3 regions of the Mesorhizobium sp. WSM3868 genome follow, and region 3 is predicted to be linked to each of the others. Evidence: predicted binding sites of a transcription regulator. Region 3 holds the regulator's gene; each other region holds the start of a gene.
What was found. The regulator PhoB, encoded in region 3, activates phosphate uptake and scavenging genes when phosphate is short. The targets are predictions, from matches to a motif close to TGTCATNNANCTGTCAT.

Region 1 (8,039 bases), on a different contig from region 3:
CTGGCGCAAGCCGCGGGAGGAGCGCAATGAGCAAGAAAGACCTCGGCCTGCTGGTCCTGATCCTGGTGGTCGGCGCGGTGGTCACGGCTATAAATCCGCGCTTCCTGTCGACGATCAATCTCGCCAACACCTCAAACCTGGTCGCGCTGTTCGGCATCCTTTCGATCGGCCAGGCCTTCGTCATTATCACCGGCGGCATCGAGCTTTCGGTCGGTTCGCTGATCGCGCTGCTCGGCACGCTGTTCATCGACTTCATCGCCGTGCGCGAGATGGACTGGCCGTTGGCCTTCGTGCTGATCATCGTGCTCGGCGCCATCATCGGCTTCGTGCATGGCTGGCTGATCACGCGGCTCAAGATGCAGCCTTTCGTGGTGACGCTTTGCGGCCTGCTGATCTACCGCGGCGTCGCCCGTTTCTACACCGCCGACGGCACGGCGGGCTTCGCTTTCGGCCAGAATTTCCCGGATCTCGAATTCCTGACCGCCGGCCGCTCCGGCGGGTTGCCGAATTCCTTCATCGCGCTGATCGTGATCGCCATCGTCATGTGGGTGGTGCTGCACCGCTCGGTGTTCGGGCGCTATCTCTATGCCATCGGCAAGAATGAGGAAGCGGCGAAGTATTCGGGCATTCGCACCGGGCGCGTGGTGATCGCGGCATACGTGATCTGCGGTGTGCTGACGGCGCTGTCGGCGATCTACTTCGCCATGTACACGCGCTCGATCTCGCCGGCGAGTCACGGCCAGTTCTATGAGCTCTACGCCATCGCCGCGGCGGTGCTTGGCGGCTTCTCGCTGCGCGGCGGCGAGGGCTCGCTGGTAGGCGTCATCCTCGGCACCGTGCTGCTGCAGGAACTGCAAAACCTCGTCAATCTGCTCGGCATCCCGTCCTCCCTGAACTTCGCGGTGATGGGCGGCGTCATCCTGATCGGCGTGCTGGTCGACCAGCAGTGGGGCGTGTTCCGCGCCCGGCGCCGGATGATGGAGGCGTCGCGCCGGAATGTCGCCGGCGCGCCGGCGGAGTAGCTTCCCTCGTCCGATCTCGGCAGGCAGCGGCGCAAATTTCAACTTCGCGTGCTGCACACATTTTTTGGACGTTGGCGCCGACATCAACAAGTCTCGGCTCAACCTCCCACTCGCAAGCCGGCATCACCCCGTCAGATCATGTCCGAAAGGTCCGAGAACGCCATCGCCTTGCGCAGCACGTCGGCGAAGCGCTCGCCGGCGATCTCCCTGGCGCCGCTGTTGTCGATGGAGGTGACGTCCGGTCCGGAAAGCGTCACGCTGGTGCTGCGCGCCAGACGCGCCAGCACTTCGCCGCGCGATTCACGGCCGCGCGCCGCCAGCCGCTCGGCGAGGATCTCCGGCGCAGCGGTGATCTCGACCACCGCCAGGTTGGCATAGCGCTCACGCAGCGCCGGGATGACGGCACGGGAGACGTTGGCCACCGCGACATGACCATTGGCGATCGCCCAATCGACATCGGCCGGCAGGCCATAGCGCAGGCCATGCGCGTCCCAGCAGATGGCGAAGGCGCCGTCCGCTTCCGCCTCGGCGAAGGCGGCGTCGGCCAGCGTATCGTGGTCCTCGCTGGCGGAGTCGCTCGGACGGGTGATGACGCGGCGGACGAACTCCAGCCGCGTCTCGCCGGCAAAATGCGCCCTGGCGTAGCCGATCACCGTGTCCTTGCCGGCGCCGCTCGGCCCGACCACCGCGACGAAGACGCCGTTGCGGATCGGAAGGGTCTCGGTGAGCTCTCGTTCGATCAGCGCAGAAACCATCATGCGACGCGCCTGCCCTGACGCCAGACGTTGCGCACGACCGGCACATGCTGGTCGACGCGCACGCGCACGAGGTCGGCGCGCCGGCCGGGCTCGATGACACCGCGATCGCTAAGGCCGACCGCTTCCGCCGGGTTCTTTGAGACCATGGCGACCGCCTGCGGCAGCGAAATGCCTTCCACGACATCGCCGAGGAAGAAGGCGGACTGAATCAGGCTGAAGGGGATATAGTCGGACGACAGGATGTCGAGCAAACCGTCGCCGGCAAGCGAGCGCGCCGACACATTGCCCGAATGCGAGGAGCCGCGCATGACGTTGGGCGCGCCCATCAGCACTCCGAGGCCTGCCGCCTTCGAGGCCCTCGCCGCCTCCTCGGTGGTCGGGAATTCGGCAACGCGCACGCCCTGCTCCACCGCCTCGTCGACATGGCCGGCTGTCGCATCGTCGTGGCTGGCAAGCACGATGCCGCGCTCGCGGCAGGCGGCGGAAATGAAGACGCGGTTCGGCCCGGAATTCTTGGCCGATTCCGCCATACGCTTCTCGCAGAATTTCTGGAAGTCGCGGTCGGTGAGCTTCAGCTTGCGCTGGTAATAATAGGCGTAGGTCTCGAGATCGACGAACTGGCGCTGGCCCGGCGCATGGTCCATCAGCGAGGCGAGCTTCACCCTGTGGTCGGTCTCGAAATTGGCGAAGGCCTCGAGGCAATCCGGCGCCGAGACCTCGCAGCGCAGATGGATGAAGTGGTCGGCCCTGAGCCGATCCTGGCGCACGCTGTCCTCGATCGCATCGGCGAGCTTGCGCACGTCGTCGGACTTCAGGTCGGCATCCTCGTCCATGCCGACACGCAAGGCGTCGAGCACCGTGGTGATGCCGGCGGTCGCCACCTGCGCATCGTGGGCGAGCACGGCGGCGATCGGGTTCCAGCGCACTTTCGGACGCGGCGCGTAATGGCCTTCGAGGTGATCGGTGTGCAGTTCGACGAGACCTGGGATGATGTAGTCGCCGCCCATGTCCTCGCCGGTGCGGGCCGCACCCGGCTCGATCGCGGCGATCAGCCCATCGCGCAGCAGCAGCGAGCCCGCGACGATCTCGTCGGGCAGCACGATGCGGGCATTGTTCAAAACGGTCTCGGCGGTCATTTCAGCAGTCCTATCTCAGGCGGGCGGACATCAGGCGGTTTTTCTGGCCGGGCGGCGTCCAAGCACGTGGTGCGAGAGCACCATGAAGGGCGCGCCCGGTTCGGTTTCGACGAACAGCGTCAGCGTATCCACCGGCACCGGACGCTGCAGCACATCCGCGAACAGGCTGTCGATTGCAGCGCGAAGGCGCGGGCTTTCCTGTGGCCCGACGCGTCCGGAGAGCGTCATGTGGAAGCGGAATGTCTCGAAGACGTAGGGATAACCCCACTGGCAGAGGTTGCGGAACTCATCCGGCTTCAGCGAGTCTGGACTGCGGCGCTCGATCTCGGCCTCGGTCAGCGGCGCGCGGAAGCGGTCGAAAGCGCGCACGACCTCGCCGGCGAAACTGTTGAGCGGCTCGAAAGGACTTTCCGGCACCAGCGCGAAAAAGCCGTCGATCTGGCCGACGACCAAACGCGGGATGACGACTGGCGGCGTGACCTCGGCGAAATCGTCGAGCGCCGCCCGCAGCGAGGCTTCCGATTCGCTGGGCGCCAGCCGGAACGGCGCCTTCAGCGTCGCGTGGAAGCCGTAGCGCCGAGCCGAGGCGGTGTGGAAGGCAACTTCCGCCGCCGACAGGGCACCCACACCCTCAACCGGCCGAGTCGGCGCGCCGAACGGGTCGCGCCCCAGCCAGTTGGCGGCGATCCGCGCCAGCGGCTCATCCTGCCTCGGGGTAAAGTAAATGGCATAGCGCATCGAAAATCCTCGTCAGACCCGCTGCCATAGGTGATTTCCATGACGGATTGACGAAGCTTTCATGGGTTTTCGAAGGCAACCCAGGCTCCGGCGGTCCTTAGCCGACGATTTTCCCGAACTGGACCAACAGGTTGAGGGCTATGAAAAATCTCACGCCTTCATCAGCCACTCATGCTCGGCGGCGTTGTGGAATTTCCATGTCCGCTTCGGGCCGGCCATGACGTTGAGATAATAGAGATCATAGCCGTGGCAGGCCGCACACGGGTGGTAGCCTTTGGGCACCAGCACGACATCGCCGTCCTCGATCGCCATCGCCTCGTCCAGGTCGCGCACGCCATTTCTGTCGGCGTCGGTGTAGACGCGCTGGAAGGCGAAACCCTGCGGCGGGTTGAGGCGGTGATAATAGGTCTCCTCGAGATAGGACTCGGCCGGCAGATTGTCCTGGTCGTGTTTGTGCGGCGGATAGCTGGAGGTATGGCCGCCGGGCGTGATGACCTCGACCACCAGCAGCGAGTCGGCCGGCTTGCCCTCGGGCAGGATGTTGGTGACGTAGCGGGTGTTGGTGCCCTTGCCGCGCACTTCCTGACCGAGATCGTCGGGCGCAATGACGCGAGCGGGCAGGCTGCCGCCAAGACCGGGCGCCGAGCAGACGGCAAGCTCCAGCTCGGTGTCGGCGGTCACTGCCCAGTCGGAGCCTTGCGGCACATAGACCGACCAGGGCTTGCCTTCGAAGGGCGACATGCGCTCGCCGAGCAGGCCGAGATCCTTGCCGCCGGCCGCAGCCTGGCCCTTGCCGGTGACGAACACCAGGCAGACCTCGCGCTCGCCCGTCTTGCCGGCGGCCGTCTCGCCCGGCCGCAAGCGGTGGAGATCGAAACCCACGTAAGTCCAGCCCGCGCTTTGCGGGGTGACGTGGGCGACGTGGCCGTGGCCCTTGTCGGCCTTGACGAGCAGTTTCGACATTTTGTCTCCTGGATCATTCCTTCGGCTCGGCCGGAGGCTTGGGCTCCTCGGCCGGCTTGTAGAGGTAGAAGAACTGCCACACCGCGTAACCGGCGAAGCCGAGCGCGATTACACCCCAGAACGGCGTGCCGGAGGCGAATTCGATCACCGACCAGATTAGGCAGACGGCAACGACGGCAATGCGCCGCCACAGCGGTCGGAAGAAGGGGTGCTCATAGTCTTTCATCGCGCCAATCCGGGACTTGTCCAAACGCATCAGATAGACCGAGCGGCCGGACGAATCCACCGTTTACGCCGGGAAGCCCTGCGTCTCCACCGTATAACCGGCGGCCGTCATCACCCGCATCAGCTCCTTGTGGCCGACCTCAGCCATCCTCAGCGGCGGGTTCTTTTTCGGATCCTGCTCGGCCTCGACCACGAACCAGCCTTCATAGCCGTAGTCGGCGAAGCGCTGGACGATCGCGCCGAAATCGAGCGAGCCGTCGCCGGGCACGGTGAAGGCGCCGAGCGCGACGGCATCGAGGAAGGACTGCTTCGTGCGGTCGAGCCCGTCGATCACGTTCATGCGCACGTCCTTCACATGGACGTGGTTGATGCGCTTGTGGTGGTTGTCGATGGCGCGCAACACATCGCCGCCGGCGAAGGCGAGATGGCCGGCATCGAGCAGCAGCGGGATGCCCTCGCCGGAATGATGCATGAAGGAATCGAGTTCCGGCTCGGTCTCGACCACGGCCGCCATGTGATGATGGTAGGAAAGCGGCATACCCTGGTCGGCGCACCATTCGCCGAATTCGGTGACGCGTCGGCCATAGGCCTTCATCTCGTCGCCGGAAAGCCGTGGCTTGGTGGCAAGAGGCTTGGAGCGGTCGCCCTGGATGGAGCGGCCGACCTCGCCATAGACGATGCAAGGCGCGTTGACCGCCTTGAACAAGTCGATCATCGGCTGGATGCGATCCTTGTTCTTCGACATGTCCTCATCGACCAGCGTGCCGGAGAACCAGCCGCCGCAGAGCGTGACGTCGGCCTCTTTCAGGATCGGCAGCATCACCTTCGGATCGTTGGGGAAGCGGCGGCCCATCTCCATGCCGGTGAAGCCGGCCGAGCGCGACTGGCGCAAACACTCCTCCAGCGACACATCATCGCTCAATTCCATGAGATCGTCGTTCCACCACGCGATGGGAGACATGCCCAGTTTGGCTTTCAAGTCGTCACTCCAGGTTTGGATCGTTCAACTTTCGCTCATCGGCGCTGCCCTCTCATCCGCCTGCCGGCACCTTCTCCCTGGAAATGACGGGGAGAAGGGACAGGCTTCAGCGGTGGCGGCCCCCTGCTCCCCGTTCTTCACGGGGAGAGGGCAAGGGTGAGGAACAGCGCCAGCTTCAATCACCTAAGCTCCGCATGAGCTTTTTCTCGTCATACGCCTTGCGCGCGGCGTTCACCTGCGGCCGCGACGAGACTTCCGGCACGGCAACATCCCACCAGTGGCCGCCGGCCTCGGTCGACACCAGCGGATCGGTGTCGATGACCAGCACGGTGGTCTTGTCGTTGCCCTTCGCCTTGGCGAGCGCCGTTTCGAGTTCAGCAATCGAGGCCACTTTCTCGGCGACGGCACCTAGGCTTGCCGCATGGGCGGCGAAGTCGACGTCGGGCATCACCTCATGGCGAGCGTCCTTCAAGAGATTGTTGAAGTTGGCGCCGCCGGTCGCCATCTGCAGCCGGTTGATGCAGCCATAGCCGCGATTGTCGAGCAACACGATGGTGAGCTTCAGGCCGAGCATCACCGACGTCGCGATCTCGGAATTGAGCATCAGATAGGAGCCGTCGCCGAGCATGACGACGACTTCCTGGTCGGGTTTCGCCATCTTGACGCCGAGCCCGCCGGCGATCTCGTAGCCCATGGTCGAGAAGCCGTATTCGGCGTGATAGGAACCGGGCGCGCCCGCTTGCCAGAGCTTGTGCAATTCGCCCGGCAGCCCGCCGGCGGCATGCAAAAGCGTGACGCCCGAGCCCTTCGCGCGCTGCACGGCGCCGATCACCTGCGCGTCGGAGGGATAGGCGGCGTTGGTCGAGGCCGTCACCTTGGCGGCGGCAGCCTGCCATTCCGTCTTGCCCTTCAGCGCATTGTCGGTCCAGGCGGTCGGCGCCTTCCAGCCCTTCAGCGCGGCGGAAAGCTCGGCGAGCCCTTCGGTGGCGTCGGCAACCAGCGGCAGCGCCCAGTGCTTGCCGGCATCGAAGACCTGGGTATTGAGCCCGATGATGGTGCGGCCGGCATTCTTGAACAGCGCCCAGGAGCCGGTGGTGAAGTCCTGCAGCCTGGTGCCGACGGCAAGAACCACATCGGCCTCTTCCGCCAGCCGGTTGGCCGCTGATGTGCCGGTGACGCCGACGGCCGCCATGTTGAGCGGATGATCGTCGGGCAGCGAGGATTTGCCGCCTTGGGTCTCGCAAACCGGAATGCCGGCGCCCTGCACCAGCTTGGCCAGCTCTCCGGAAGCCTGCGAATAGAGGACGCCGCCGCCGGCGATCACCAGCGGCTTCTTGGCGTTCTTCAGGGCCGCCACGGCGACGGCCAGTTCGTTGCGATCCGGGCGCAGCCGGCGCGGCGTCCAGACGCGCTCGGCAAACAGGCTTTCCGGATAATCATAAGCCTCCGCCTGCACGTCCTGGCAGAGCGAAAGCGTGACCGGGCCGCATTCGGCGGGATCGGTCAAGACCTGCATGGCGCGGTTCAGCGCCGGGATGATCTGCTCCGGCCGCGTGATGCGGTCGAAATAGCGCGAGACGGGGCGGAAGCAGTCGTTGACGCTCGCCGTGCCGTCGGAGAAATCTTCGGCCTGCTGCAGCACCGGGTCGGGCAAGCGGTTGGCGAAGACATCGCCGGGAAGCAGCAGCACCGGCAGCCGATTGACGTGAGCGAGCGCCGCAGCCGTCACCATGTTGAGCGCGCCGGGGCCGATCGAGGTGGTCGCGGCCATGAAGCGGCGGCGGAAATTCGCCTTGCCGTAAGCAATCGCCGCATGCGCCATCGCCTGCTCGTTATGGGCGCGGAAGGTCGGCAGCTCGTCGCGGACCTGGTAGAGCGCCTCGCCGATGCCGGCGACATTGCCGTGGCCGAAGATCGCCCAGACGCCGCCGAAGATCGGCGCCTTCTTGCCGTCGATCTCGGTCATCTGGCAGCTGAGAAAGCGGGTCAGCGCCTGCGCCATCGTCAGGCGAACGGTCTTGGTCATAGTCGTTTCCTCCGGCTTTCCCTGTGCCGCCTAATATGCTGCCCGTTCTTCTTATGCTGCTTTGCGGCCGCGCGCTGCAAGCCATGCCTCGGTCAATTGCTCGAAGCGCGAGGCCATGTCGGCGACAGCGTCGTCATCCGAGATCTTGCCGGCCAGCCATTGTTCGGCGGCATTGACAAAGATGGTGCGACC
Region 2 (8,039 bases), on a different contig from region 3:
AGCCGTCGCGGTCGCGGTCATAGGGGCGCGAAGCGATCTCGGGCGCATCGTTGCGCTCGGTGGAGAGCGCGCGGCACGCGGCGAAACCTGCCATCGAAAGCCGGGTGATCGGCGCTTCGGCGCCGCCGGCCACCATGACGTCGGCATCGCCCCAGATGATCAGACGCGCGGCATCGCCGATGGCGTGCGCGCCCGTCGAACAGGCGGTGACGACAGCATGGTTCGGGCCTTTCAGCCCGTGCCGGATGGAAACCTGGCCGGAGACCAGGTTGATGATCTGTCCGGGGATGAAGAACGGGCTGATGCGGCGCGGGCCGCGCTCCTTCAGGATCATCGCGTTCTCGGCGATGCCGTCGATGCCGCCGATGCCCGAACCGATCAGCACGCCGGTGGCGCACTGGTCCTCATGCGTCTCGGGCTTCCAGCCGGAATCGGCCAGCGCCTCGTCGGCCGCCGCGATGCCGTAGAGGATGAAGTCGCCGATCTTGCGCAGTTCCTTCGGCTCGAGCACGGCCTCGGGATTGAAGGTGCCGTTCGAGCCGTCGCCGCGCGGAATGACGTGGGCGATCTTGCAGGCAAGGTCGTCCACCTCGAATTCGGTGATGCGGCAGGCGGCGCTGCGGCCGGAAAGCAGTTCCTTCCAGCTGTGCTCGACACCCATGCCGAACGGCGAAAGCAGGCCAAGGCCCGTGACGACGACTCGCCTCATCGCAGGTCCTCCCCGGCGATACCCGCGGAAAGCTTCAGGCCGAGGCCTTATCGATATACTTCACGGCATCGCCTACAGTCAGGATGGTCTCGGCGGCGTCGTCTGGAATCTCGACGCCGAACTCTTCTTCGAACGCCATCACGAGTTCGACCGTATCGAGGCTGTCCGCGCCCAGATCGTCGATGAAGCTCGCCTGCTCCGTCACTTTGTCGGCATCGACGCCGAGATGCTCGATGACGATCTTCTTGACGCGCTCTGCGGTGTCACTCATTTGGGGCCTCGTCTTACGTTGTGTTGTCTTCGTTAGCGGGCGGAATGCCGCTAATCAAGCTGAAAGATGGTCTTGTGGGAAACGCAACGCCACAGGACCGGTTTTTGCCCGAACCGCCGGGTTGCCGGCCGCATTACACGAAAAACAGCGGGCGTCCAAGCCGAAATGGCTGTTTTCACAGGCGCCCGGGGCTCGGTCGCCCAGGTGTGTGAGATTCAGCTCAAGCCGAGCCGAAAATGGCGGCTTTCGAGGGCCGGAGCGGAAGCGCAGGAAGCCGCCGTTTGCAGGCCGGCATCACCTGAATCTCAAATACCCTAGATCATCGCCATGCCGCCATTCACGTGGATGGTCTGGCCGGTGACATAAGCCGCCTCGTTGGACGCGAGATAGGCGACCGCCGAGGCAACCTCAGCGCTGGTGCCCATCCGCCGCGTCGGAATCGCCGCCATGATGGTTTCTTTCTGCTTGTCGTTGAGCTTGTCGGTCATGGCCGATTCGATGAAGCCCGGGGCGACGCAGTTGACGGTGATGTTGCGGGTGGCGATCTCCTGCGCTAGCGACTTGGAAAAGCCGATCATGCCGGCCTTGGAGGCGCAGTAATTGGTCTGGCCGGGATTGCCGGTGACGCCGACCACCGAGGTGATGTTGATGATGCGGCCATGGCGGCGGCGCATCATCGGATGGGTGAGTTCACGAGTGAGACGGAACACGGCGGTCAGGTTCACCTCGAGCACGGAATCCCAGTCGGCGTCCGACATGCGCACGAACAGGCCATCCTTGGTGATGCCGGCATTGTTGACCAGGATGTCGACGCCTTCGAGATCGGCCTCCGCCTTCTGGCCGAGCGCCTTGACCGCGTCGCGGTTGGTCAGATCCGCCGGGAAGAGCTTTACGCGGTCGCCGAGCTCGCCGGCCAGCGTTTCCAGCTTCTCGACGCGGGTGCCGTGCAGGCCGACGATCGCGCCCTGGCTGTGCAGCACCCTGGCAATCGCCTCGCCGATGCCTCCCGATGCACCGGTGACGAGCGCCTTACGGCCGGTCAGTTCGAACATTGCTTCAACCTCATTCTTCCGGACGCCCCGCGAGCGACCCTCGTTCCGCATTTGTCATGTTGTCCAGGCCATATCAGAAGTTCTCGGCGCTCACGACCGATTCTTCACCAAGCCTGGATCCGCTCCAGCACTTCCGCAGCCCAGTAATAGTCCTCGAGATCTTCGAGTCCACGTTCAACGAAGTCACGCAGGTATTCGGCTTTGCTTCGATCAGTCATCGCCACGAGATCGTCGAGGCGATGCTCGACTTCGGGAGAAAGACGGATGGAAGTAGGAATGCCGCACCTGCCAGCAAGAGTTTCCCGTTTATCCTAAAGTTGCCAGCGCCGCCTCGACGTCCGCGGCCGTGCCGATGGCGCCGGTCGCGATATCGCGGTTGATGCGTCGCGCCAAGCCCGACAGCACCTTGCCGGCGCCAACCTCGTAGAGCGTCGCGACACCTTTGGCGCCGAACCATTCCACCGTCTCGCGCCAGCGCACGCGGGCGACGACCTGCTCGACCAAGCGGCGGGCAATCTCATCCGGGTCGCTGGTCGGCGTGACCGAAACATTTGAGACGATGGGAACCACCGGCGCGCTTTTCGCGACTCCGCCCAGCGCCTCGCGCATGATATCGGCGGCTGGCGTCATCAATGCCGAGTGAAAAGGTGCCGAGACCTGCAGCATCAGCGCCCGCTTGGCACCCCGTTCGGTGCACAGCTTCGCCGCCAGTTCGACGGCCGCCTTGGCGCCGGAAATCACCAGTTGGCCACCGCCATTGTCGTTGGCGATCTGACAGACCGAGCCTTGTGCCGCTTCGGCGCAGGCGGCTTCGACATCGGCCTGCTCCAGCCCGATGATGGCGGCCATGGCGCCCTCGCCCGCCGGCACCGCCGCCTGCATGGCGTTGCCGCGGGTGCGCAACAGCCGCGCGGCATCGGCCACCGAAACGAAGCCGGCTGCGGCAAGCGCCGAATATTCGCCAAGCGAATGGCCGGCGACATAAGCCACCTTGTCCTTCAACGAAAAACCGCGGGATTCCAGCGCCCTTACGGCCGCCAGCGACACCGCCATGAGCGCCGGCTGGGCATTGGCCGTCAGCGTCAGGGTTTCTTCCGGCCCCTCCCAGATCAGCTTCGACAGTTTCTCGCCGAGCGCCTCATCGACTTCCTCGAAGACATGGCGCGCCTCGGGAAAGGCATCGGCGAGGTCCTTGCCCATTCCGATGGCCTGACTGCCCTGTCCCGGAAAGGTGAATGCGACGGCCATGTTAGCGTCTCCAGCAGCTGGTTTTTCCCTGCCTCTGGCGCAAGGCGGACGGCCAAGTCAAGCCCGCAAGCGCCAGTTCAGCGGCTGTTCCAGCCGGGACAACGGCCGAGTTCCCTGTTCTGAAAGGCTTTTTGGCGATCACACCTGATGAAAACCGCTCACGAATCGTTTGCTGGCTCTTCTTATTTCCGCCACAGGCGCTAGCTTTGTGTGACATTTCGATGACAGTGGCGTGACGCGAGTGGAAGACGCGTGACATGGGCCGGGGAAGCAAAGTGGCTAGGATCAGGAAAGGCGCGGCCAAACCCGCGCCGCAATTTTTGGAAGACGATCCGTCCACCGGCTATCTGCCGGGGCGCAGATGGCCGATTGTCCGCTACGGCCTGGCGACGCTGCTTGCCTCCGCCCTTCTGGTGTTCGCCATCGAATGGATTGTGCGCGGCGACTTCTTCGGCACAGTCGACTTCTTCCTGCAGCCCTTCAAGCCCGGCTGGACCACCATCATCGTCTTTTCGCTGGTGCTGATCGGGCTCGACGCCATACTCGGCCGCAGCCATCAAAGCCTGATGATCGTCGCGCCGGTGACATTGGCATTGGCCTTTGTCGGTCACCAGAAATCGCACTATCTTGGCGATCCGCTCTACCCGACCGATTTCCTCTATGCCCGCCAGATCATGGCGCTGATGCCGCTTCTGGTGCGCGAGCGCCCCTGGACGGCAGTGCTGCTTGCGGCGGCGATCGTCGCCAGCCTCGCGCTGCTCGTCTATGGCTGGCGGCTCTGGCGCCGGCGTGTGCCGATCCTCAGCCGCAAGGGACGGCTGGCGCGCTTGACGCTTGCCGTGCCGCTGCTCGCCTTCTTCGTCTCGATCATGGACTACGCCACCTTCTCGTGGACGCGCGACAGGCTGCAGATCATCCCGATCATGTGGGACCAGAAGGAGAACTATGCCTCCAACGGCTTCGCCCTCGCCTTCGCGCTCAACGTGCCGATGGCGCATGTCTCGGCCCCGCCCGGCTATTCCGAGAAGACGATGGATGCGATCGCGCGTCCCGGGGTTGCCGCCTCGGTGCCCGACCAGAAGCCCGATATCATCGTGGTGATGAGCGAATCCTTCTGGGATCCGACGGAGCTTCCCGGCGTCAGCATCAAGCCCGATCCGATCCCGACGGTGCGCGCGCTGCGCTCGGGCTCGATGTTCTCGCCGGAATTCGGCGGCATGACCGCCAATATCGAGTTCGAGGCGCTGACCGGCTTCTCCAACGCCTTCCTGCCGGCGGGCTCGATTCCCTATCAGCAATATGTGCGCACGCCGACGCCGTCGCTGGCGACTTTCCTGAAGAGCGAAGGCTATAGGGCGCGCGCCATCCACCCGGGCACCAACTGGTTCTGGAACCGGGGCGCCGTCTACGCCGATTTCGGCTTCAGCGACTTCCGCTCGGAAGAGACGCTGCCGCCGATGGAGAAGCGCGGGCCGCTGGCCTCCGACGCGGCCATGACCGACGAGATCATGCGCGAGGCCGATGCCAGCGACGAGCCGGTATTCCTGTTCGCGGTCAGCCTGCAGAACCACGGGCCTTACGAGCCCTACCGCTATTACAATCCGACCCACAGCGTCGACGCGCCGATCAGCACCTGGGCGCGGGAATCGCTGCTCTCCTACGCCGAAGGCTCGGCCGACGCCGATCGCGGCCTGCAGCGCCTGATCGACTGGGCGAAGAAGCGCGAGCGACCGACCATCATCGCCTTCTTCGGCGACCACTTGCCGCCGCTCGGCCCGGTGTATGTCGAGACCGGCTTCCTCAAGGACAATGTCGCGCCGCGCAAGGAGCGGACGCCCGAGGCGGCGCTCGAGCATCACGACACGCCGCTGATCATCTGGTCGAACCGCTCCGGTCCGGTCGAGAATCTGGGCTCGGTGAGCCCCGCCTTCCTGCCCTATCATATCCTGACTACGGCCGGGATCACCCACCCCTATTACACCGGCTTCCTCGGCGCGCTGCGCGAGCACTACCGGGTGGTTGACCGCAACCTTTTGCTGTCGCCCTCCGGCGAGGCGACGCCCGACTGGGCGCGGCAGAAGAAGATCGATCCGAAGATCAACGATTTCCGGCTGATCCAGTACGACATGATGTTCGGCAAGCGCCGGGTCGCGCCCGACTTCTTCCCCGAGACGGTAGTCCCGCTCGTCGCGCATATGAGCTGAGTGGATCGCCTTCCGACGAAATGGCCGACCTGCGGCCGGCGGGTCAGCCAATTCCCACAAGCGCCGCCAGGCCTGCGACACTGCGGAGCCGCCGGCCCTCTCTCCCGCCCTTGCCTTCCTCACGAATTGCTGTATAGACGCCGGCAATCTGCCGGTCCTTGCTGGGGGCTGAACGGAGGGCCGTGGCCTTAGAGGGCCACGTCATGAAGCCAGAAGCGCTTTGGGCCTCCCGTGTCTCCGCTCTCGACCGTCTCGTGATGCTCCTTTCTTCCCCGCGCGCCTTTGCGACCGGGTCAGACAAGTTGCAGAGGCTTAGCCGCGAGGGCCGGTGAGAGAAACGAAGAAAGGCAGAAAAACATAATGGCTCTTTACGAACATGTGTTTCTTGCCCGGCAGGACCTGTCGCAGCAGCAGGTTGATGCGCTTGTCGAACAGTACAAGGGCGTCATCGCCGCCAATGGCGGATCGGTCGGCCGGATCGAGAACTGGGGACTGAAGTCCCTCACCTACCGGGTCAAGAAGAACCGGAAGGCTTACTACACGCTGATGGACATCAACTGCCCGCCAGCCGCGCTCAACGAAATGGAGCGCCAGATGGGCCTGTCGGAAGACGTGCTGCGCTTCCTCACCATCAAGGTCGAGGCGCATGAGGAAGGCCCCTCAGCGATGATGCAGAAGCGCGAAGAGCGCTCCGAGCGCGGCGGCTTCGGCGACCGCGACCGTGGCGACCGTGGCCCGCGTTCGTTCGGCGACCGCGACCGCGGCGACCGTGGCCCGCGCTCGTTCGGCGACCGTGATGGCGGCGACCGTGGTCCGCGCCGCCCGCGCGAAAACGTTGAAGGGGGTGCAGAATAATGGTCGACATCAACCAGATCCCGACCCGGCGTCCGTTCCATCGCCGCCGCAAGACCTGCCCGTTCTCCGGCGCCAACGCTCCGAAGATCGACTACAAGGACGTGCGTCTGCTGCAGCGCTACATTTCCGAGCGCGGCAAGATCGTGCCGTCGCGCATCACCGCCGTCAGCCAGAAGAAGCAGCGCGAGCTCGCCAAGGCGATCAAGCGCGCCCGCTTCCTCGGCCTGCTGCCCTACGTGGTTCGCTAAGCTATTGATGCGGGCGGCTTGCCGCCCGCTTCGGCCCACGGCGACGGGCGCCGCAACGGGCAGGCTCAAATCCCGAGTTGAGGCCATAAACCTCTAACTGCCAAAACAGGCAGGACAGCGACACCGGCGAAGACGCCATTTGCTTCCTGACCTGTTCCCAAAGAATCCGCCGTCATCCGCGATGGCGCCAACCAAAGGAACGAAACCATGGAAGTCATTCTCCTCGAGCGCATTTCCCGCCTCGGCCAGATGGGCGAAACGGTTAAGGTCAAGGATGGGTTCGCCCGCAACTTCCTGCTGCCGCAGGGCAAGGCGCTGCGCGCCAACGAAGCCAACAAGAAGAAGTTCGAGGGCCAGCGCGCCCAGCTCGAAGCCCGCAACCTCGAGCGCAAGTCGGAGGCTGCGCAGATCGCCGAGAAGCTCGACGGCAAGAGCTTCATCGTCGTGCGCTCGGCAGGCGAGACCGGCCAGCTCTACGGCTCGGTGTCGACCCGCGACATCGCCGAACTGCTGACCGCCGAGGGCTTCTCCGTCAGCCGCAACCAGATCGAGCTCAACCAGCCGATCAAGACCATCGGCCTCTCCAACGTGGCGATCGCGCTGCATCCTGAAGTCGAGGTCACGGTGACGCTCAACGTCGCCCGTTCGGCCGATGAGGCGGAGCGCCAGGCCAAGGGCGAGACGCTGACGACGGCCGAAGCCATCTATGGCGAAGACATCAACGACAACGCCCGGCCGGAAAACTTCTTCGATCCGAACGCCGAATTCGAAGGCGGCGAGGACAACGCCTGATCGACAAGGCAGGAGCCGTGCTGCGGCTCCTCGTCCAGCGCCGGCTGGACCAACGCCCGGGTCTTCGACCCGGGCTTTTTTGTGCCAATAGGAACTTTTCTGATCCCTATATCTTGTTGCAGATTACGGCGTAGCGCGTCGATTGGACGCGGGCGATGCGCTGTGGCACTTTCGATTTGGCATTCGGTCCGACTGCCGGATGGTCCGTCTGAGGGGACATTTGGTCATGAACATCCTGTTGAAACACGTTCTCGAACGGCTGGTGCGGACCGGCGACCTCAAAGTGACCGGGCCGAAAGGCACGACGCATAAGTTCGGCGACGGCAGCGGCGAACCGGTACACATCCACATCAAGACCATGCATGCCGAGCGCGCGATCACCTTCGATCCGATGCTGGCCGTGCCCGAAGCCTATATGGATGGCGAACTGGACATCCCCGAGGGCGGCGTCCTCGGGGTGATGCGGATCGCTTTCCAGAACATGGGCAGCGGCGGCATCGACGTGACCTGGTCGAAGGCCATCGAAGGTCTGCGCCATGCCTTCCGCCGCCTGCAGCAGATCAACACGGCGTCGAGATCTCGCCGCAACGTGCAGCGCCACTACGACCTCTCCGGCGAACTCTACAAGCTCTTCCTCGACGAGGACATGCAGTATTCCTG
Region 3 (8,039 bases):
GCGGCCACCACCGAAGCACTCAAGTTCTTCGCCTGGTCCTACGCCAAGGGCGACGACATGGCCGCCGAGCTGGACTATGTTCCGATGCCCGACGCAGTCGTGAAGAGCGTCGAGGAAATGTGGAGCAAGGACATCGTCGACAGCAACGGCAAGCCGCTCTACTCCGGCATGTAATTCCTACGGAATAAGGAGGGCGCCGCTGGCGCCCTCCTGTCTCTTTCGAAATGCGAGGGGCGAAATGACAGCCGTTTCCGAAGCCGTGACATCGTCCGCCATACGGACCAGGGAAGCGACGGTGCGCCGCTTCGCCCTGACCGACACGATCTTCCGAACGGTCACGCGTCTCTCCGCCATACTCGTGCTGGTTCTTCTGGGCGGCGTCGCGGTCTCGCTGATCGCCGGCTCGTGGGAGGCGCTGTCGAAGTTCGGCTTCTCCTTCCTGACTACTGAATCCTGGAATCCGGTGACCGAGAATTTCGGCGCGCTCGCGCCCATCTACGGCACCGTCGTCACTTCGGCCATCGCCATCCTCATTGCCGTGCCGATCGGCATCGGCATCGCCGTCTTCCTGACCGAGCTCTGCCCGCGCCCGCTCAGGCGCCCGATCGGTATCGCGGTCGAGCTGCTCGCCGGCATTCCCTCGATCATCTACGGCATCTGGGGCCTGTTCGTCTTCGCGCCATTCCTGCAGACGACGGTACAGCCGTTCATCATCAATCTTTTCCACGGCATACCGGGTCTCGCCAGCCTGTTTGCCGGTCCGCCCTACGGCATCGGCCTGCTGACGTCGTCGCTGATCCTGGCCATCATGGTGCTGCCCTTCATCACCTCGATCACCAAGGACGTGTTCGACACGGTGCCAGCGGTGCTGAAGGAATCGGCCTACGGCATCGGCTGCACGACCTGGGAAGTGACCCGGCGTGTGGTCATCCCCTATACGCGGGTCGGCATCATGGGCGGCGTCATGCTCGGTCTTGGCCGCGCGCTCGGCGAGACGATGGCCGTCACCTTCGTCATCGGCAACGCGCACCGCATCAGCGCCTCGCTGTTTGCGCCCGGCACGACGATCTCGGCGACCATCGCCAACGAATTCACCGAAGCCGACGGCGAGCTTTACACGTCCTCACTGGTGGCGCTCGGACTGATCCTGTTCATCATCACCTTCATCATCCTCGCGCTCGCACGCTACATGCTGTTGCGCATCGATAGCCGCACGGGAGCCTGACCGATGTCGACAGCCGCATCGCTCCACCGAAGCCGCAAGCGCAAGAACGCCGTGATGATGGCGCTGTGCACCATAGCGGCGGGCATCGGCCTCGTCTGGCTGGCGCTGATCCTCGGCGCCCTTCTCTATAAGGGACTCTCGGGGCTCTCGCTTTCGGTGTTCACGCAAATGACACCGCCGCCCGGCGACGCCGGCGGCCTGCTCAACGCCATCTACGGCAGCATCGTGATGACCGTCATCGGCATCGTCGTCGGCACGCCGATCGGCGTGCTCGCCGGAACCTATATGGCCGAGTACGGGCGCTTCTCGCGCCTCACGACAGTGGTGCGCTTCATCAACGACATCCTGTTGTCGGCGCCGTCGATCATCGTCGGCCTGTTCGTCTACGAGCTGATGGTGCGGCCGATGGGTCATTTCTCGGCGATCGCCGGCGCGGTGGCGCTGTCGATCCTGGTGATCCCCGTTGTCGTGCGCACCACCGAGGACATGCTGAACCTTGTGCCCAACGCGCTGCGCGAGGCTGGCACCGCCATCGGCGCGCCGCGCTGGGTGGTGATCCGCTCGGTCGCCTATCGCGCCGCACTGTCCGGCATCGTCACCGGCATATTGCTGGCGATCGCCCGCATTTCGGGCGAGACGGCGCCGCTGCTCTTCACAGCGCTCAACAACCAGTTCTGGTCGAGCAATCTCAACGCGCCGATGGCCAGCCTGCCGGTGACCATCTTCCAGTTTGCGCTGAGCCCTTATGAGGAATGGCAGCAACTGGCCTGGACGGGCGCACTGATAATCACCCTGACGGTTCTCGGGCTGAGCATCTTCGCCCGCAGCCTTACCGGACGCAGAGAGGACAGATGAAACCGATGTTGTCCACCGACCTGAACGTAGCCGAGACGACCGCCGAGAAGGCCAAGATCGAAGTCAAGAACCTCAACTTCTACTATGGCCAGTCGAAGGCGCTGAAGGACATCAACCTGTCGCTGCCCGAGCGCAGCGTCACCGCCTTCATCGGACCTTCGGGCTGCGGAAAGTCGACGCTGCTGCGCGTGCTCAACCGCATCTACGAGCTCTACCCGAAGCAGAGCGCCGAAGGCCAGGTGCTGCTCGACGGCAAGAACATCCTCGACCGCTCGCAGGACCTCAACCTGCTCAGGACCAAGATTGGCATGGTGTTCCAGAAGCCGACGCCGTTCCCGATGTCGATCTACGAGAACATCGCCTTCGGCGTCAGGTTGTATGAAAAGATCAGCAAGGCCGAGATGGACAATCGCGTCGAACAGGCGCTGAAGCGCGCCGCGCTGTGGAACGAGGTCAAGGACAAGCTCAACGCCAGTGGCCAGAGCCTTTCGGGCGGCCAGCAGCAGCGGCTCTGCATCGCGCGCACCGTGGCGGTGAAGCCGGAGGTCATCCTGCTCGACGAGCCGGCATCGGCGCTCGATCCGCTGTCGACCGCCAAGATCGAGGAGCTGATCGACGAGCTGCAGGCCGACTACACGATCGTGATCGTCACCCACAACATGCAGCAGGCGGCGCGCGTCTCGCGGCAGACGGCGTTCATGTATCTCGGCGAGCTGATCGAATTCGACCGGACCGAAAAGATTTTCACCTCGCCCCGCGAGAAGCGCACGCAGGACTACATCACCGGCCGCTTCGGCTGAGTTCATACGAGGACATAACTATGGCCCATACGGTCGCTTCCTTCGACGAGGATCTGAGGCAGATCAGCCAGCTCATCCGCGACATGGGCGATCTTGCCGGCTCGATGGTCGGCGCGTCGACCAAGGCTCTGCTGAATTCCGACAACGCGCTGGCGCAGCGCGTGGTCTCCGACGATGCCATCATGGACGCGCGCCAACGCGAGCTCGACGATCGCGCCATCACGCTGATCGCCAAACGCCAGCCGATGGCCGACGACCTGCGCAGCGTCGTTGGCGCCATCCGGATGGCCGGCGATCTCGAGCGCATCGGCGACCTTGCCAAGAACATCGCTAAGCGCGTCGGCTCGGTCGGCATCAGCGCCGCGCCGCGCGACCTTTCGCACTCCATCGATTCGATGGCGCAGCTGGTGCTGATCCAAGTGCAGGGCGTGATCGAGGAATACACGGCCGGCGACGCCACGGCGCTCGCCAAGCTCCGCAACGACGACGAGCGCATCGACGTCAAATACACCTCCGTCTTCCGCGAGCTCCTGACCTACATGATGGAGGATCCGCGCAACATCACGGCTTGCACGCATCTGTTGTTCTGCGCCAAGAATCTGGAGCGCATAGGCGACCACGTCACCAACATCGCCGAGAACGCCTACTATGTGCTGACCGGCACGCAATTGCCCGCGAATCGTCCTAAGCAGGACGAGACGGCGATGTCGGCGCCGGCGGCCTGACAGCGAAGGTGCCTGCTATATGATCGCGCCACGCATCATGGTGGTGGAGGACGAGGAGCCGCTGGGGGTGCTGCTCCGCTACAACCTCGAATCCGAGGGCTATCAGGTCGAGGTGGTGACCCGCGGCGACGAGGCCGAGATCCGCCTGCAGGAGAATGTGCCCGACCTGCTCGTGCTCGACTGGATGGTGCCGGCGGTTTCCGGCATCGAGCTCTGCCGCCGGCTCAGGATGCGACCCGAGACCGAACGCCTGCCGATCATCATGCTGACCGCGCGCGGCGAGGAAAGCGACAGGGTGCGCGGCCTCTCGACCGGCGCCGACGACTATCTGGTCAAGCCGTTCTCGACGCCGGAATTCATGGCCAGGGTCAAGGCGCTGCTGCGCCGCGCCAAGCCGGAGGTGCTGTCCAGCGTGCTCAAGGTCGGCGATATCGTGCTCGATCGCGAATCGCATCGCGTCTATCGCAAGAAGAGCGAGATCCGGCTCGGCCCGACCGAGTTCCGACTGCTCGAATTTATGATGCGGCATCCCGGCCGGGTGTTCTCGCGCAGCCAGCTGCTCGACAATGTCTGGGGCGAGACGATCTATATCGACGAGCGCACCGTGGACGTGCATGTCGGCCGCCTGCGCAAGGCGGTCAACAACGGCCGCATGCCCGATGTGATCCGCACCATTCGCGGGGCGGGCTACGCGATCAGGGAAGACTAGAGACCCTTCCGCCCGATGAGGCGGGACCAAGCTTGCGCGCGACAACGCACCGGAAGAGAGCGAAACTCTCCCTCGGAACTGGCCCACCCCCGAGCAGCGGGAGGGATCTGGGTTCAAGCTCAAGAGGCTCCATGTTATCCTTTCGCTCCGACGCGCATGCCGTCGGCAAAGACCTGGCGCCAGGCAAGCACACGCACGGAAAGACGCAGGCCGGTCGGCCAGAACGGATCTTCTCGCACCAGATTTTCGACCTGTTCGTGATCAGCGGCCTCCACCAGCCATAGGCCTCCGGCTGGCGCGCCGTCGGCACGTCGCAGCGGTCCTGCCGCCCTGATGGCCGAGGCATTGCGACCGAGAAATTCGATCGCCGGCATGTATTGTCGGCGAACATCTTCGGCGCGGCTGACCTCATCTTCAAGCAGAACGGCGAAAAGCGTCATTGACTCTCTCCTGCATTGATGCGGGATCTTACAGCAGTAGTATTGCCGCTTCACACCGAACTATTGCCGACCTATGCTGCAAAAATGCAGGCGTTGGATTGGAACGACCTTCGATATGTCCTCGCTGTCGCGCGTGGAGGTTCACGCGCCGCGGCCGCCCGGCAGTTGGGTGTTGATCCGACGACCGTCGCCCGTCGCTTGCGGGTGGCCGAGATAGCTCTTGGTGTGCGCCTGTTCGAGCGCGGCGCTGACGGCGACATGTGCTTGACCGAAGCCGGGGAGGTGGCGGTGAAGCGCGCCGAGGCCGTTGAGGCAGAGATCGGCGGCTTGAAAGCAGCAACGGAAGGAGTGGACGCCGCCGCGAGCGGAACAGTGCGCGTGACGGCCGTGCCCATCCTGATCAACAGGATCCTGGTGCCCGCAGCGGCTGAATTGACCGCGCGACATCCGCGGCTGCGCGTTGAGCTGATCGCGGAGTCGCGTGATTTGAGCCTCAGCCGGCGCGAAGCGGACATCGCCATTCGGCTGGCAAGACCCGGCGACGAAACCGGCAACAGGGTGCTTTCGAGACGCATCGGGACATTGAGTTACGCGGCCTATGCGGGAACCGACGTTCAGGTCGAAATCGCCAAGCTTCCCTGGGTAGCGTACGAAGACGGAATGGCGCACCTGCCCCAAGCCCGATGGATCGCTAAAATGGCCGAGAAGGACGGCGGCCTCTCAGCGGTGGCCGTCAACGATGCCGAAGCCATTCTTCAAGCCGTTCAGGCCGGGTGTGGCCGCTCTCTGCTGCCGTGTATCGTAGCAGATCATGTATTGGGCATTAGGCGCGTCAGCTTCGATGAAGCTGCATTTCCGGAGCGAGAGATCTGGTTGCTTACTCATCCTGATTTGCGCCACCTCGCTCGCGTGGCTGTGGTCATTGCCTGGATAGAGACCTCGATCCAGAAGCTGGAAGCCGCGTGCCTGCTGGCGAACGAACGGTGACTGGTCGCAAAAATCCGATTGTCGGGGCAGTTTCGCGCCGGGTCGCGACACGAAACGGGTCAAATTTTAGGATATGCGCTCAGTCCAGGCATTTAGGCCACGCTCTTGCTGACAGCGCCCGCTCTTGCCTGCACGCCCGGGGCGAAAATCTCCTGGTCGACGAAGGTCAGCGCGCGCACGGCGCAGCCTTCGCGGATCAACGGCAATTCGTTCGGCTCGGTATCGAAGGAGATCGAGTTTGAATGCTGGCCTCCGGCGGTCTGGCCGATCGCCTCGCGCAGCGCCGGCTCGATCAGGTCGAAGGCGGCGGCGCTGACGCCGACCATGGCGACCGGCGCTGGGTCGATCAGCGCGAACAGGCTGCCAAGGCCGAAGCCCAGCGCCTCCCCGGCCCGGCGATAGGCCTCGCGCTCCGGGCCATCCGTCTCGCGCGCCTTGGCGGCGAGCGCCCGCATGTCGGCGTCGCCGACATCGACCGGCTCGGCGTCCTCGCTCATCTTCATGGCGCTGCGCCAGATGGCGTAGTTGCCGGCATAGGCCTCGACGCAGCCGCGGCGTCCGCAACGGCAAAGCGCGCCGCCCGGACGATGGATCATGTGGCCGAACTCGCCGCCGGAAGAATGCGTGCCGGTGAACAGCTCGCCCTTCAGCACCAGGCCCATGCCGATGCCGTGCGAGAGCAGGATGGCGATGAAATTGTCGCGATAGCGGTCGGGATCGCGCCACTGCAGCGCCACCGCCATCATGTTGCAGTCGTTTTCCATGGTGGCCGGAATGCCGAATTCCTTTTCCAGGATGTCGGCGAAGGGAATATCGGTCAGCGGCGTGATCGGCGACCATAGCATGGCGCGGGCATGGGAATCGGTGATGCCCTGGATGCCCATGGCGATGCGGGCGACGCTGCCGACGTCGAGGTCCGGATCGTCCAGCCGGCGCCGCACGATCGCCAAGCATTCGCCGATCAGCTCGTCGCGCGGCATGGTGAGCGTATCGAGGCGGCGCTGCTCCTCGGCGATGACCTGGCCCGCATAATCGATAACGGCGACCGAGAGGAAATTGAGCGACAGCACCACCGTTACCACCGCTGCCGCCTCAGGCTTGAGCGCGAGGCCCACCTGTGGCCGGCCGCGCTTCAGAGACGCGGTCTCGCTCGGCTTGCTCTCGGCCAGGATGCCTTCCTGGATCAGGTCGGAAGAGATCGCCGAAATGGTCGAATGGCTGAGCCCGGTGGTCGCGGCGATTTCCGTGCGCGACGGCTGGCCGGCCCGGCGCACGGCCGAGAGCACCATGGCGCGGTTGCGCCGGCGCAGATCGTCGTGGCGGATTCCGACCGACATTTTTTCTCCTCCCAGTCAGCGCGGCCTCTCGATCATGCACAGGACCCGGCGACGCGCCAGATCGATTCACCCGGACGCCGGCACCCGAACCGTCCCGGTTTTTACAAGTTTCGGTGGACGCGGGCTGCGCCTCCTCCGAACTGTTCCCCGATAGTGGCAGAAGCGGTCGGCACTGTCATTATTTATTGCGGGTCTCGAAAAAAAGTACGCGGCACCTCAAAAACCGTCAGAATTGCAGTTGACAGCGCCTTTGCCTTGGATCAGTATTTTTTCGAGGCTCGAAAAAAAGCCTCTGCATGGTCTTCGGGCCAATCTGGGTCGCGCCGCGAGGGGCGCTGGGAGGATATCATGAAGAGATTCGCAGCCGCCATTCTGGCGGGCGTCGCCATGTCGTTGACGTTGGCGTCGGTCGCGCAGGCGAAGGACAAGGTGATCGGCGTTTCGTGGTCCAATTTCCAGGAAGAGCGCTGGAAGACCGACGAAGCGGCGATGAAGAAGGCGATCGAGGCCGCCGGCGACAAGTACATATCCGCCGACGCACAGTCCAATCCAGGCAAGCAGCTGACCGACGTCGAAAGCCTGATCTCGCAGGGCGCGAATGCGTTGATCATCCTGGCGCAGGACGCCTCCGCGATCGGGCCGGCGGTGCAGAAGGCACTCGACGAAGGCATTCCGGTCGTCGGCTACGACCGCCTGATCGAGAACAAGGACGTGTTTTATCTGACCTTCGACAACAAGGAAGTCGGCCGCATGCAGGCCCGCGAGGTGTTCAAGGCCAAGCCCGAGGGCAACTACGTCTTCATCAAGGGCTCGGGCGCCGACCCGAATGCCGATTTCCTGTTCTCCGGCTCGATGGAAGTGCTGAAGGAAGCCATCGACAGCGGCAAGATCAAGAATGTCGGCGAGGCCTATACCGACGGCTGGCTGCCCGCCAACGCGCAGAAGAACATGGAGCAGTTCC

Region 1: CK221_RS04845 (DUF1045 domain-containing protein) is a predicted target of PhoB. The motif match lies at 3,694-3,710, and genes of this name have one in related genera.
Region 2: CK221_RS21570 (LTA synthase family protein) is a predicted target of PhoB. The motif match lies at 3,491-3,507, and genes of this name have one in related genera.

The regions. Positions count from the first base shown of each region.
Region 1 is NZ_NSGB01000002.1:319,911-327,949, reverse strand. Features, by position in the region: gene CK221_RS04865 (sugar ABC transporter ATP-binding protein) at 1-30, shown strand, start outside; gene CK221_RS04860 (ABC transporter permease) at 27-1,022, shown strand; gene phnN (phosphonate metabolism protein/1,5-bisphosphokinase (PRPP-forming) PhnN) at 1,154-1,780, opposite strand; gene CK221_RS04850 (alpha-D-ribose 1-methylphosphonate 5-triphosphate diphosphatase) at 1,777-2,916, opposite strand; gene CK221_RS04845 (DUF1045 domain-containing protein) at 2,947-3,654, opposite strand; gene iolB (5-deoxy-glucuronate isomerase) at 3,805-4,617, opposite strand; gene CK221_RS04835 (hypothetical protein) at 4,631-4,843, opposite strand; gene iolE (myo-inosose-2 dehydratase) at 4,907-5,821, opposite strand; gene iolD (3D-(3,5/4)-trihydroxycyclohexane-1,2-dione acylhydrolase (decyclizing)) at 5,997-7,847, opposite strand; gene iolC (5-dehydro-2-deoxygluconokinase) at 7,899-8,039, opposite strand, start outside.
Region 2 is NZ_NSGB01000014.1:144,352-152,390, forward strand. Features, by position in the region: gene fabF (beta-ketoacyl-ACP synthase II) at 1-709, opposite strand, end outside; gene CK221_RS21550 (acyl carrier protein) at 744-980, opposite strand; gene fabG (3-oxoacyl-[acyl-carrier-protein] reductase) at 1,295-2,032, opposite strand; gene CK221_RS31270 (hypothetical protein) at 2,137-2,256, opposite strand; gene fabD (ACP S-malonyltransferase) at 2,339-3,280, opposite strand; gene CK221_RS21570 (LTA synthase family protein) at 3,538-5,484, shown strand; gene rpsF (30S ribosomal protein S6) at 5,845-6,339, shown strand; gene rpsR (30S ribosomal protein S18) at 6,339-6,587, shown strand; gene rplI (50S ribosomal protein L9) at 6,795-7,379, shown strand; gene CK221_RS21590 (cyclopropane-fatty-acyl-phospholipid synthase family protein) at 7,606-8,039, shown strand, end outside.
Region 3 is NZ_NSGB01000007.1:247,047-255,085, forward strand. Features, by position in the region: gene pstS (phosphate ABC transporter substrate-binding protein PstS) at 1-174, shown strand, start outside; gene pstC (phosphate ABC transporter permease subunit PstC) at 239-1,225, shown strand; gene pstA (phosphate ABC transporter permease PstA) at 1,229-2,080, shown strand; gene pstB (phosphate ABC transporter ATP-binding protein PstB) at 2,077-2,880, shown strand; gene phoU (phosphate signaling complex protein PhoU) at 2,901-3,605, shown strand; gene phoB (phosphate regulon transcriptional regulator PhoB) at 3,625-4,314, shown strand; gene CK221_RS14415 (YciI family protein) at 4,449-4,754, opposite strand; gene CK221_RS14420 (LysR family transcriptional regulator) at 4,797-5,741, shown strand; gene CK221_RS14425 (ROK family transcriptional regulator) at 5,834-7,078, opposite strand; gene xylF (D-xylose ABC transporter substrate-binding protein) at 7,427-8,039, shown strand, end outside.